Regions from separate parts of the Bacillus sp. 41-22 genome, predicted to be linked through region 4. Evidence: riboswitches for the same ligand, from Rfam matches in the RefSeq annotation. Region 4 holds a riboswitch; each other region holds the start of a gene.
What was found. Region 4 has a riboswitch for thiamine pyrophosphate ahead of thiM (hydroxyethylthiazole kinase). Riboswitches for the same ligand answer to the same signal wherever they lie in the genome.

Region 1 (3,199 bases), 330 kb from region 4:
GCAACTAATAACGGATAAAATGCTCTTTCCATCCACGTACTCGCATTCATTAACATTGCTAGCCCTACGCCCAGTACGATAGAAATAACAACGCCTATTAAAACGACGTACAACGTTGCAGGTAAATGAACCGTAAATAATATATCTTTCAGCGCCCATATCTTCATTACAATTGCAGAAGGTGATGGCAAAATGTACATCTCATCTACAATTCTTGCTCCTACTTCCCACAGAGCAAGTAAAATTCCACTTAATATTAGGGCAGGTAATAACTCCTTCAAGCGATTCATCATACGAGTACCTGCCTTTGTAACATACTAAGGAGCTCTTCTTTAAGCGCTAACACTTCAGGCTTATATAAATCTTTTCTTGTTCGGTTACGATCAAGCGGCACAATTCGCTCAGTTAAAGTTGCTATCGGTTGATTTTCTACAACCAAAATTCGATTAGAAAGAAACAATGCTTCTTCAACATCATGAGTGATAAATAAAATTGTTTTTTCCCACTCTTTCCATTGTTCAAACAACCATTCTTGCAAAGATGCCTTCGTTAAAGCGTCCAATGCGCTAAACGGTTCATCTAACAATAATATCTCCCCGCCTGTTAATAAAGTTCGGATAAAAGATACGCGTTGCCTCATACCACCAGATAAATCTTTCGGATATTTTTTCTCGTACCCTTGTAAACCAAATTTATGTAACAGTTCTTTCGCTTTTACTTGCGCTTCTTTCTTCTGCACACCTTGGCACTCTAGCGGCAGGGCAGCATTCTCAATAATCGTCCTCCACGGCAAGAGCATATCTTTTTGGGGCATATACCCTACAGGATGACTCTTTGTTTTTGTCAGCTCTATCTGTCCAGTACTTGCCTCTTCTAAGCCTGAAATAAGGCGAAATAAAGTACTTTTCCCGCATCCACTCGGCCCGATAATACTTACAAACTCTTTATCTTGTATAGAAGCATTTAATTCATTGATGATTGGTTTCTCATCATAATGAAAGGAAACATTATGAAACTGTAGTATGTTCTTGCTCCTCAAAACCCCACATCTCCTTACGATAAGCCATATCCCAGAATAAATATTCAAATCGGCTGGAATATAAGAAAATCTCCTCTAATCGGTCTAGCTCTTTCTCTGACTTTCCAACTGCCATTTCATTTAATAAATCTATTAACCAAATACAAAGGTTACCGTATTCTTCAGAACAATATCCTTGAATCCACTCTCCAAAGAACTCATGATCGCTTGCTCCAGGAATATCATTTAAACGCTTTCCGATCTCCCAATAGCTCCACATACATGGAAGTAAAGCTGATATTAATTCTGCAAGTGTGCCATTTTGAGATACAGACATCATGTAATTTGTATAGGCTAAATTTTTAGCAGATGGTTTCGCAGATTCTATCTCCTCTACAGTAATGCCAAGTTTATTTGCATACTGTTTATGGATCGTCATTTCTCCATTTAAAATCCCATCAATTTGCTCTGCAAATTTTGCCATAACTTGTGGATTCGTTGCCTTTACAACCCCAATTGCATATAGCTTTGCATAATCTAACAAATATAAATAATCTTGAATAATATAGTACTGGAATTTGTCTTTTTCCAACGTACCATCCCCCATACCTACTACAAACGGATGATTATGACTTTTCTCCCAAACAGGCTGCACCGTATCAAATAATCTTTCACAAAATTTCATTAATAATTCCCCTTCCTATATATCTATTTATCTCAATAAAAAAACCACTTCTGTATATAAGAAGTGGTTACAGCAAATAAAATTATAATTTATTCGTTGTTCCACTTCCCTTCGCTAGTATTATCTAGATCAGGTGTTGTAAGGGTTAAGGATTATTCCTCTCTCAGCACGAAAAGCACCCCTAGTGGTGTTAATATGAAATTTTCAAATAAAAAAGCCCCGTTTCTATACGCAAAGAAACGGGGACTCATTGTTAATGTCCGAATTGCTTCCCTACGCTAGCATAATCTAGATCAGGTAATAAAAAGGATCAAAGGCTTATGGCCCTACTCTCAGCTGGCAACACCAGCCCTCCTAGCAAACTATAAAATTATCACTGTCAGTATAACATCGCCATAAGACATCATCAACTGTTTTAATTTTCTTAATTAAGAATTAATTCTTAACGTGTTAAACAAATATAAATGCGACCTCACAAATGATATATACAATATTTATATACGAATCTCTCTTCTGACATTATTTTTATTGATTTCATATTACATTTATGTGAATACGACCAATATATTATATCTTTATACTATAATAAAATTACAACTATACAACTAGAGGAGGTCTTTATTACATGAATATGAAAGCCACAGCTTTAACAGCAACTACTATCGCAATTGCTTCTTTACTTCCTTCTATGGGAGAATCCGATATACAAACAGCGGCTGCTAAGCAACCATCTACAGTAAAAACTGGATATGTAAAAATTGACAACGTTGCACTACATCAAAATAGCCATACAGACAGTGCAATAGTTGATACCATTCGATTTAATAGCCCGGTTACTATTCTTGAAACAGTTCAAGATTGGTATAAAGTATCTGTTAACAACAAAACAGGCTATATGAAAAAAGATGCAATTCTATTCAAAAAAAATGTTCAACCAAAGTCTCAATATATCGTAAATGCAAACGCATTAAACGTTCGTTCTGAACCTAATACAGAGTCTTCTATTCTAGATATATTACCAAATGGTCAATTCATTACCATTCAAGGTGAACAAGGAGATTGGTACAAAATATTACATAACGGTCAAATTGGTTACGTACAAAAAACATTTGTATCTAATGGATCCACACCTCTAGTAAAAGGTGTAACAGTACAAGGTTCTCCTTCTTATACTGTTGCAACACCAAAATTAAATGTGCGTAGCAATGCTAGCACAAGTGGCACTCTACTTGGCTCATTACAAAATGGTACACAAGTACAAGTAGTAGAAACGGTAGGTACTTGGTATAAAATTCGTTTTGGCACAGGATACGGATATGTAGCAAAACACTATGTAGTGCAAAATCAACCACAAGCTAAAACAGCTCAACCTGCATCAATTCCAGCAGTTTTCAAATTCCCTACTCAAGGGAAAATCAGCTCCACTTTTGATATGCGCTGGGAGCAAATGCATTATGGTATAGATATAGCAGCACAAGGAAATGTCTCTATTCAAG
Region 2 (3,199 bases), 700 kb from region 4:
TTCATCATGGTACTCCATCGCGCGTTCAGGATCTAAAGATAAATTAAATTGGTCGCGCCAACGGAATTCAAATCGTGCTTTTGAAAGTGCATCATCACGCTGATGAGCCGTTTTATGCCCTTTCGCAAGGTCGGCTGCATGCGCAGCGATTTTGTACGTAATAACCCCTTCGCGAACATCATCTTTGTTCGGTAAACCTAAATGTTCTTTCGGGGTTACATAACAAAGCATCGCCGTTCCAAACCAGCCGATCATCGCAGCACCAATCGCTGAAGTAATATGATCATAACCTGGTGCAATATCTGTCGTTAACGGCCCAAGTGTATAGAACGGCGCACCCTGACAAATATCAAGTTCTTTCTCCATATTTTCTTTAATTAAATGCATCGGTACATGCCCAGGTCCTTCAATCATAACTTGCACATCATGTTTCCAAGCAATTTTTGTTAATTCACCAAGTGTTTCAAGCTCAGAAAACTGCGCTTCGTCATTTGCATCTGCAATAGAACCTGGACGTAATCCATCTCCAAGAGAGAATGAAACATCGTACTGCTTCATAATTTCACAAATCTCTTCAAAGTGAGTATATAGGAAGTTTTCTTTATGATGGAATAAACACCACTGCGCCATAATTGAACCACCGCGCGAAACAATACCTGTCATACGCTTTGCAGTAATTGGAATGTAACGAAGTAATACACCAGCGTGAATCGTGAAGTAATCAACGCCTTGCTCCGCCTGCTCAATTAACGTATCACGATACACTTCCCACGTTAAATCCTCTGCAATTCCGTTTACTTTTTCAAGCGCTTGATAAATTGGCACAGTTCCAACTGGTACCGGAGCATTACGAATAATCCACTCACGTGTTGTATGAATGTTTTTACCTGTAGATAAATCCATAATCGTATCTGCACCCCAGCGAGTCGCCCACGTCATCTTCTCTACTTCTTCTGCAATAGAAGACGATACAGCAGAGTTTCCGATATTTGCATTTACCTTCACGTGAAAATTACGTCCAATTATCATCGGTTCCGCTTCAGGATGGTTAATGTTCGCCGGCAAAATCGCACGACCTTCTGCAATCTCCTTACGAACAAATTCAGGCTCTACCCCTTCACGAATCGCAACATATTCCATCTCAGACGTAATAATGCCATTACGCGCATAATGCATTTGCGAAACATTTGCACCTTGCTTCGCTCTAAGCGGCTTACGATCCATTTGCGGGAAAACAGGTGTATGTTTTGAAGCTACTTTCACACCGTCATCCTCAGGTTTAATTTCGCGTCCTTCATAAGCTTCCACATCACCACGCCCCAAGGTCCAAGAGTGGCGCGGCGTTGGAATCCCTTTTTCCAGCTCCACTTTATACTCTGGATCTGTATAAGGTCCACTCGTATCATACACACGGATTGGCGGATTTTGAACACCGTTCGTATCGCTTTGTTCAATCTCGCGCATTGGTACTTTCATACCTTCACGTGTTCCATCCACATACACTTTCTTACTTCCTGGTAAACTCGATTTCAATTCAATTTGCTCAGCTGAAACAGACTGTTTCATAACTTTTGTTGCCCCCCTGTTCGTGACAAGGACGAGATATGGCCAGCGCATGCCAAAATAAAAAGAGCCAGGTCCATAAAAGAATAAGGACCTGGCTCATAAAGACATAATTATGTAAAGCCGTTAACTTCCCTACGCTGGTACGAGCCAGATCAGGTCCAAAGGGTTAAGAAGTTCACACGCTTCTCTCTCAGCCTACGCATACGTTAGGCACCCCTAGTTTATCACTGATTTAATTTTCAATACTTTCCCATCATACACTATAATCTGAAAAATGCAAAGTTTATTTCTTTTGTTGTTTACGGAATCATCCAAGTTAAATAATAAGCCTGCACATACGTCATAATCCCAACAATAGTAACGAAGAATAAACTATGCTTCAATGTAAAACGGAACAAATCTGACTCTTTCCCAGCAAGTCCAACTGCCGCACAAGCAATCGCAATTGATTGCGGAGAAATCATTTTACCTGTTACACCGCCCGTTGTATTTGCTGCAACAAGAAGCACTTCAGATACACCGACTTGCTGCGCTGTAATTGCTTGTAAATTCGAGAACAGTGCGTTCGCTGACGTATCTGATCCTGTTAAGAATACGCCAATCCATCCTAAGAATGGTGAGAAGAACGGGAATAATCCGCCAGTTCCTGCAAGTGCTAACGCTAATGTAGAAGATAGACCAGAATAGTTTGCGATAAATGCGAATCCTAATACGAATCCAATAGATAGAATTGGCATTTTTAGTTCATTTAACGTTTCTTTAAATGTTGCTACTGCATCTTTTGCACTCATTTTCAAAATAAAGATAGAAATGATACAAGCAATTAAAATTGCTGTTCCAGTCGCTGATAAAATATCTAATTTCAAGATTGCTTCATAAGGTGTTGGTTTATTTACAATAGGCTCTGCTTTCATTACTAAATTGTGCAAGCTTGGAACTTCAAATTTAAATACGAGACTTTCTAAAGCGCCGCCCGGAGCGAATAACGCTTTAAAGAAACTTTGGCTCCAGATGACTACCATCACAGTCAAAATAATGAACGGAGACCACGCTTTTACTACTTTTCCTACCGTTAGTTTCGGCATAGATGTCGCCGTCGTCGTTGCTGCTACTTCACTATTCGCTTGCTTAGTTTGATAAATTTCTTTCGGCTGCCAAACTTTTAAGAATAGCGATAAACTTACTAAACTTACAAGCGCTGACGTAATATCCGGAAGTTCTGGTCCTAAAAACGTCGCTGTAATAAACTGTGTAATTGCAAATGAACTACCCGCTACAAATAAAGCAGGCCACGTTTGTCTTACTCCTTTAAAGCCATCCATTAAAAATACGATAAAGAACGGAACAAATAAAGATAAGAACGGTAATTGATGCCCAGCCATTTGTCCAATTTTATGCGGATCAATGCCTGTCACTTGTCCAGCAACTGTAATCGGAATCCCCATCGCTCCGAACGCTACTGGTGCAGTATTTGCGATTAAACAAAGACCTGCTGCATATAAAGGATTTAGCCCAAGGCCTGCCAGAAGCGCTGCCGTAATCGCTACTGGTGCACCAAATCCTGCTGCCCCTTCCAAAAATGCTCCAAATGAAAATCCAATTAAAATAACGAGTAAACGATGGTCATTCGTAA
Region 3 (3,199 bases), 1.1 Mb from region 4:
CATTGAAGAAGAACAATTAGATAAAATTTGGGATCGTTTTTATCGAGTAGATGCGGCACGGAAACGTTCACAAGGTGGAACCGGGCTTGGCCTTGCGATTTCAAAAAACATTTTAGAGCTGCACAATGCTGAATATGGGGTCAAGAATACAAAAGATGGTGTGTTATTTTACTTCTATTTACCGAAAAAAGCGTAGACAATACTATCTACGCTTTTTTAATTTATTTTCATATTATCTTTACCTAATCTTTACTTCTAAACAGTATACTTTGAATAGAAAATGAGGTTATGTAAGGAGTCGATGAACCGTGCATAGCAATTGGCTAAGTATAATGGTATTTATTTTCTTTTGTGCATTTATTGTATTTTTAATTGATATTACGATGTGAAAAAAGAGCGCTAAGTTAAGCGCCCTTTTTTTGTGAATTTATTTGATAAGCACTTATGCTTTTGAATAATCTTGGTGAAGTGATAAATAAAAATATAAGTAAAACGGTACATAGAATATAGGAACCAATCATTGTGCTACCGTTAAATATTAAAGAATATAGAATAGCTGATTGACCTTTCGGTGCATATTGTCCCCAGAAAATAATACCGGCAATAAAGTGACAGAAGTAACGAGCTAGACTACCGATAAAAGTAGCAATGATAATGTATCCAATTACTTTCTTTCCTTGGTTTTGTTTTGATGAAGGCTTATCTTTACGGCTACTTAAGTTTGATTGTTCGTTTCCATTCTTATTAGATGCTAGAAGTGCTTTTTGAATTGGACGATAGAATAAACCAGCAAATCCAATGAATGCGAAAGCAACGAAGTATTCAATGATTACTTGAATTGGTGTGACGATAATGGCATCGCCTACGACAATTTGTAATAATCCCCAAATTAAGCCTCCTAAGAAAGCCATTTTGAAGCCCCAGCGGTATGCGATAATAAAGATAGGAATCATAGCGAATGAGATGGAACCGCCTGTTGCTGATATTTTGATTGAAAGTGGTAAAATATCGATGACCAAGGCGAAGGCTGCAAGAATAGCAGATTCGATCATCGCTTGTAAATTGGTGTTACGCATGTTGTCTCCCCCTAAATCCAAGTTGCAAAAAAAGAATAGATATCATAGGAGGATACGAAATACGTAAATAAAAAAAGAGGTGTGTATTTCGGACGTTTGCACAATTCCTGCGTTAGCATTAACTAACAGGTTCAAAGGGTCGGAACGAATTGTTCCCTCTCAGCGGTAAGGCTCCCCCTGTGATAACGAGATTCTTTATTTGCTATTGTTCATTGTAAGCGAAATGGATGAGAATGGCAAATGAATACCGTATGACAATTATTGAAATAGAATTGTAGCGAAATGTTAATAAATATGAAGCAAAAGGGTATAGTCCAATTGAAATAGAGTATGATATAATTTTTCTGAAAATAATTATCATTCTCTTCTGAGGGGGAAGGTTATGAGCTTAGTAGATATTAAAATTGGCGAGAAAGTGTTAGTAAAAAGTATTCAGTCTTTAGATCAGTTATTAAAGCGTAGACTAGCTGCTTTCGGTCTCGCGGAAGGAAGCGAACTTCGCTTGAAACAGAAAGCGATGTTTAAAGGTCCTTGTACATTGGAGTGTCGTGGACAGTTAATTAGTATTCGTCATTGTGACGCGAAAATGATAAAGGTGGAATTAGCGTGAATAAGGTTGCTTTGCTAGGGAATCCGAATACAGGGAAAACATCATTATTTAATGCACTTACTGGTTCTTATGAATATGTAGGAAACTGGAGCGGTGTAACAGTAGAAAAGAAGGTTGGTAAATTAAAAGATAAGCAAGGAACATTAATTGATTTACCAGGCGTTTATGATTTGAATCCAGTTTCACGTGATGAAGGTGTCGTTACGAATTTTCTACTAACAGATGAATTTCATCATATGTTAAATATAGTGGATTCTTCTCAATTTGAGCGAAATATGCATTTAACATTGCAATTACTTGAATTTGGTAAGCCCGTTTCAATTGGTTTAAATATGATTGATGTGGCAAAGCAAAGAGGAATTGTGATTAATGTAAAAAGGCTATCAGAAATATTAGGTGTAACAGTCGTTCCTGTCATCGCAAGAACCGGAAAAGGCTGTGAAGAATTACTTACTACTCTTCATGAAGAGAAACAAAAAGAGAAAAAGCCATTCATTATTTCATATGGCGTACAAATGGATGAAGGAATTGGAGAGGTAATCGCTCTTTTAGAGACAGCGAATTATGAGCATCCGAGATGGTTAGCCCTTCAATTTTTAAGCAATAACGAAGTAGTAGAAAAAGAAATGAAAGCATTACCAATTTATAAGGAACTTATAGCCATTCGATCTCGTTTAGATGGAAAACTTGATTGTACGTTGGAAGAGCACATTTACAAGACTCGTGAAGCGTATATTGAAAAGTTAAAAACAAATGTTATGCAACATGAGAAAGAAGGAAAAATTCCTTTTTCAGAAAAAATTGATAGGTTAATTACACATAAAATTTTAGGACTTCCAATCTTTTTAGCAGTTATGTTTTTTATTTTTCAGGTTACGTTTACGTGGATTGGTACACCTTTATCTGATATGCTTGATGGATTTTTTGGCGGACAACTTACTGATTGGGTTACAGCTGGGCTCACAAGTGTTGGGGCTTCTGACTTTATTCAAGCACTCGTTACAGAAGGTATTATTGCTGGTGTTGGTGCGGTATTAGTATTCGTTCCACAAATCTTTGCACTATTCTTCTTCATTTCATTATTAGAAGACTCAGGATATATGGCACGAATTGCAGTTGTTATGGATAGAATTATGGAGTTTTTCGGTTTAAACGGAAAAGCATTTATTCCGATGATTATCGGCTTTGGATGTAACGTTCCAGGTATTATGGCAGCGAGAACGATTGAACAAGAAAAAGAAAGGTTACTTACAGTTCTTGTAACACCGTTTATGTCTTGTTCGGCACGTTTACCTGTATATGCACTATTTGCGGGAGTTTTCTTCCCTCATAGTCAGGCGACTGTTGTGTTCTCTTTATATATCGCAGGGATTGTTCTTGCATTACTCGTTACAAAAATTATGTCTCTTACTATTTTAAAAGCAGAAAAATCTATTTTTGTAATTGAACTACCACCTTACCGTGTGCCGCAAGCGAAAACGTTATGGCTGAGCACGTGGGAGAAAGGTAAAGG
Region 4 (3,199 bases):
CAATTGTATGTGTAGATACACCAACAATTTTATCACCCATTTTTTCACGAACAGAAGTAATTCCTTCATCATCTTGTCCAACATGCACGCCATCTGCATCTAACTCGAGGGCTAGTTCCACATCATCATTTACGATGAATGGTACACCGTACTCCTTGCAAAGCGCTTGTAGTTCTTTCGCAAAATCAATACGTTTCTCTCCCGTTAAAGCCCCTTCTCCCTTTTCACGAAGTTGAAAAATTGTTATACCACCTTCTAGTGCATCTCTCAATACTTGTAGTGGCTCCTTCGTACAATTGTTACTTCCCATAATAAAATATACTGGTAATAACCTAGACATTTCATCCATTGTAATGCGCGACATCTAGTTCCTCTCCTTACTGTATAACCTCAATCTTTCCATACTTCTCAATATCATCTGAAGTTGTATTCGCTAACTGATTTAAAAATTCAATTTGAAAGCTTCCTGGTCCATTCTCTACTGTTTTCGAAGCCGCTACTTCTGCTGCTACTCCATAGAATGTTAATGCGGCTACTGCTGCCTTTACATAATCCTTTTCTACCGCTACAAATGCTCCTATTACAGAAGTTAGTAAACAACCTGTTCCAGTAACTTTCGTTAAAATAGGATGGCCATTTCGAATAAGAATAGTTCGCTCTCCATCTGTAACAACATCTTCTTGTCCAGTAATTATCGCAACTGTATTTAATTCATCCGCTGCCTGTTTTGCAATATTTAAAACATTACCGTTTCCAGTACCAGCATCTACACCTTTAATTTCCCATTTCTCATTAATAACGTTAGCTATTTCAGCCGCATTTCCGCGGATAACAGCTAAATCGATTTCAGCTGGAATATATCTCGCAACTTCTGTTCGATAAGAAGTTGCTCCTGCCCCAACTGGATCAAACAATACTGGTACATCATTCTTATTTGCTGATTTACCAGCAAGTAACATCGCTTCTACCTCTTCAGGACGAAGTGTACCCATATTTAAAACAAGGGCTCCCGCAATGCTAGCCATTTCTGCTACTTCTTCTTTTGCATACGCCATTATAGGTGATGCTCCTAATGCTAACAAACCGTTTGCTGTAAAATTTGTTACAACAACATTTGTAATATTATGCACGAGTGGATTAGACTCTCTCACCAAATCCACTACTTTACTAATTTCTTTCATATTCATCCTTTTCATCTCCTAACTATAGTAATGGGAGATACACAAAAAGGCACTTTGCGCGTACGCAAAGTGCCTGAACATGTGCTTTTACACTCTCCCTACGCTGGCATTATCCAACAGGTTCAAATGGTCAATGACGGACTAGTCATACTCTCAGTTTGCATCCACAAACTCCCATGTGTTTATTATTCATCTACTTCAAAGTCTACTCTTATTCTAGTAAAATAACAAGTTCTTTACTTTTATAGAATGATAGAGATCAGAACTCTCCTGGTTCAACCATTCTTCGCCTTTATATAAGTAAAACTCTCACACGTATATTTCACCACAAATAACTCAAACCGTCAGCAAGACTGAATAGAACAAAGATGTATGCTATATTTAACGTATGGAAATTTGAAAGGATGTTTTTAAATATGGCAAAAAGTATTGTAATTGCTGAAAAACCTTCTGTTGCACGTGATATCGCACGTGTACTGAAATGTGATAAAAAAGGGAACGGCTATCTTGAAGGTAGTAAATATATTGTTACTTGGGCTTTAGGTCATCTCGTTACATTAGCTGATCCAGAAAGCTATGATGTGAAATATAAACAGTGGAATTTAGAAGATTTACCAATGCTACCGGAGCGTTTAAAACTAACCGTTATTAAACAAACAGGGAAACAGTTTAACGCTGTAAAAAGTCAGCTTCTTAGAAAAGATGTAAATGAAATCATTATAGCTACTGACGCCGGTCGTGAGGGCGAGTTGGTCGCACGCTGGATTATCGATAAAGTTAAAATGCAGAAACCGATTAAACGTCTATGGATTTCATCTGTTACCGATAAAGCAATTAAAGATGGCTTCGCAAATTTAAAACCAGGAAAAGCATATGACAATCTATACGCTTCAGCTGTCGCACGTTCAGAGGCTGACTGGTATATCGGACTTAATGCGACTCGAGCATTAACTACTCGCTTTAATGCCCAACTAAATTGTGGTCGTGTTCAAACACCTACTGTAGCCATGATTGCAAGCCGTGAAGATGAAATCAAACATTTCAAAGCTCAAACTTACTATGGTATCGAAGCTCAAACAGCTGAGAGATTAAAGCTAACTTGGCAAGATACAAAAGGAAATAGCCGTAGCTTTAATAAAGAAAAAACTGATGCAATCGTGAACAAAATTAGTAAGCAAAATGCTACTGTTGTAGACATTGATAAAAAACAAAAGAAATCGTTCGCCCCTGGTCTTTACGATTTAACTGAGCTACAACGTGATGCGAATAAAATATTTGGTTACTCTGCGAAAGAAACATTAAACATTATGCAAAAATTATATGAACAGCATAAAGTTTTAACGTACCCTCGTACAGATTCACGCTATATTTCATCTGATATTGTCGGAACACTTCCAGAGCGTCTGAAGGCTTGCGGAGTTGGAGAATACCGTCCTTTAGCACATAAAGTATTGCAGAAACCTGTAAAATCTAATAAATCATTTGTTGATGATAGTAAAGTAAGTGATCATCACGCAATTATTCCAACAGAGAGCTATGTAAACTTCTCAGCTTTCACAGATAAAGAACGTAAAATTTATGACTTAGTTGTAAAACGTTTCTTAGCTGTTTTATTCCCGGCCTTTGAATATGAACAACTAACATTGCGCACGAAAATTGGTGACGAAACGTTCATCGCACGCGGAAAAACGATTTTACATGCTGGTTGGAAAGAGGTTTATGAAAATCGATTTGAAGATGATGATGTAAGCGATGATGTAAAAGAACAAATCTTACCTCGCATCGAAAAAGGCGATACATTAAACATAAAACTAATTGTCCAAACATCAGGTCAAACGAAAGCACCTGCACGTTTTAATGAAGCAACATTACTTTCAGCGATGGAAAACCCAACAAAATACATGGATACGCAAAACAAACAACTTGCTGACACGTTAAAGTCAACTGGTGGATTAGGTACTGTAGCTACACGAGCTGATATTATCGACAAGTTATTCAATTCGTTCTTGCTTGAAAAA

Region 1: linked by a shared signal. The riboswitch ahead of tenA (thiaminase II) and the one ahead of thiM (hydroxyethylthiazole kinase) in region 4 are both predicted to bind thiamine pyrophosphate.
Region 2: linked by a shared signal. The riboswitch ahead of thiC (phosphomethylpyrimidine synthase ThiC) and the one ahead of thiM (hydroxyethylthiazole kinase) in region 4 are both predicted to bind thiamine pyrophosphate.
Region 3: linked by a shared signal. The riboswitch ahead of LCF45_RS23745 (energy-coupled thiamine transporter ThiT) and the one ahead of thiM (hydroxyethylthiazole kinase) in region 4 are both predicted to bind thiamine pyrophosphate.

Annotation. Positions count from the first base shown of each region.
Region 1 covers NZ_CP084035.1:740,350-743,548, reverse strand. Annotated here, with positions in the region: gene LCF45_RS03780 (ABC transporter permease) at 1-290, opposite strand, end outside; gene LCF45_RS03775 (ABC transporter ATP-binding protein) at 290-1,039, opposite strand; gene tenA (thiaminase II) at 1,008-1,703, opposite strand; TPP riboswitch at 1,793-1,896, opposite strand; TPP riboswitch at 1,957-2,069, opposite strand; gene LCF45_RS03765 (SH3 domain-containing protein) at 2,329-3,199, shown strand, end outside.
Region 2 covers NZ_CP084035.1:4,974,727-4,977,925, forward strand. Annotated here, with positions in the region: gene thiC (phosphomethylpyrimidine synthase ThiC) at 1-1,566, opposite strand, end outside; TPP riboswitch at 1,679-1,794, opposite strand; gene lldP (L-lactate permease) at 1,866-3,199, opposite strand, start outside.
Region 3 covers NZ_CP084035.1:4,614,915-4,618,113, reverse strand. Annotated here, with positions in the region: gene LCF45_RS23750 (sensor histidine kinase) at 1-196, shown strand, start outside; gene LCF45_RS23745 (energy-coupled thiamine transporter ThiT) at 405-1,076, opposite strand; TPP riboswitch at 1,163-1,264, opposite strand; gene LCF45_RS23740 (FeoA family protein) at 1,459-1,686, shown strand; gene feoB (ferrous iron transport protein B) at 1,683-3,199, shown strand, end outside.
Region 4 covers NZ_CP084035.1:414,726-417,924, reverse strand. Annotated here, with positions in the region: gene thiE (thiamine phosphate synthase) at 1-364, opposite strand, end outside; gene thiM (hydroxyethylthiazole kinase) at 378-1,187, opposite strand; TPP riboswitch at 1,260-1,369, opposite strand; gene topB (DNA topoisomerase III) at 1,598-3,199, shown strand, end outside.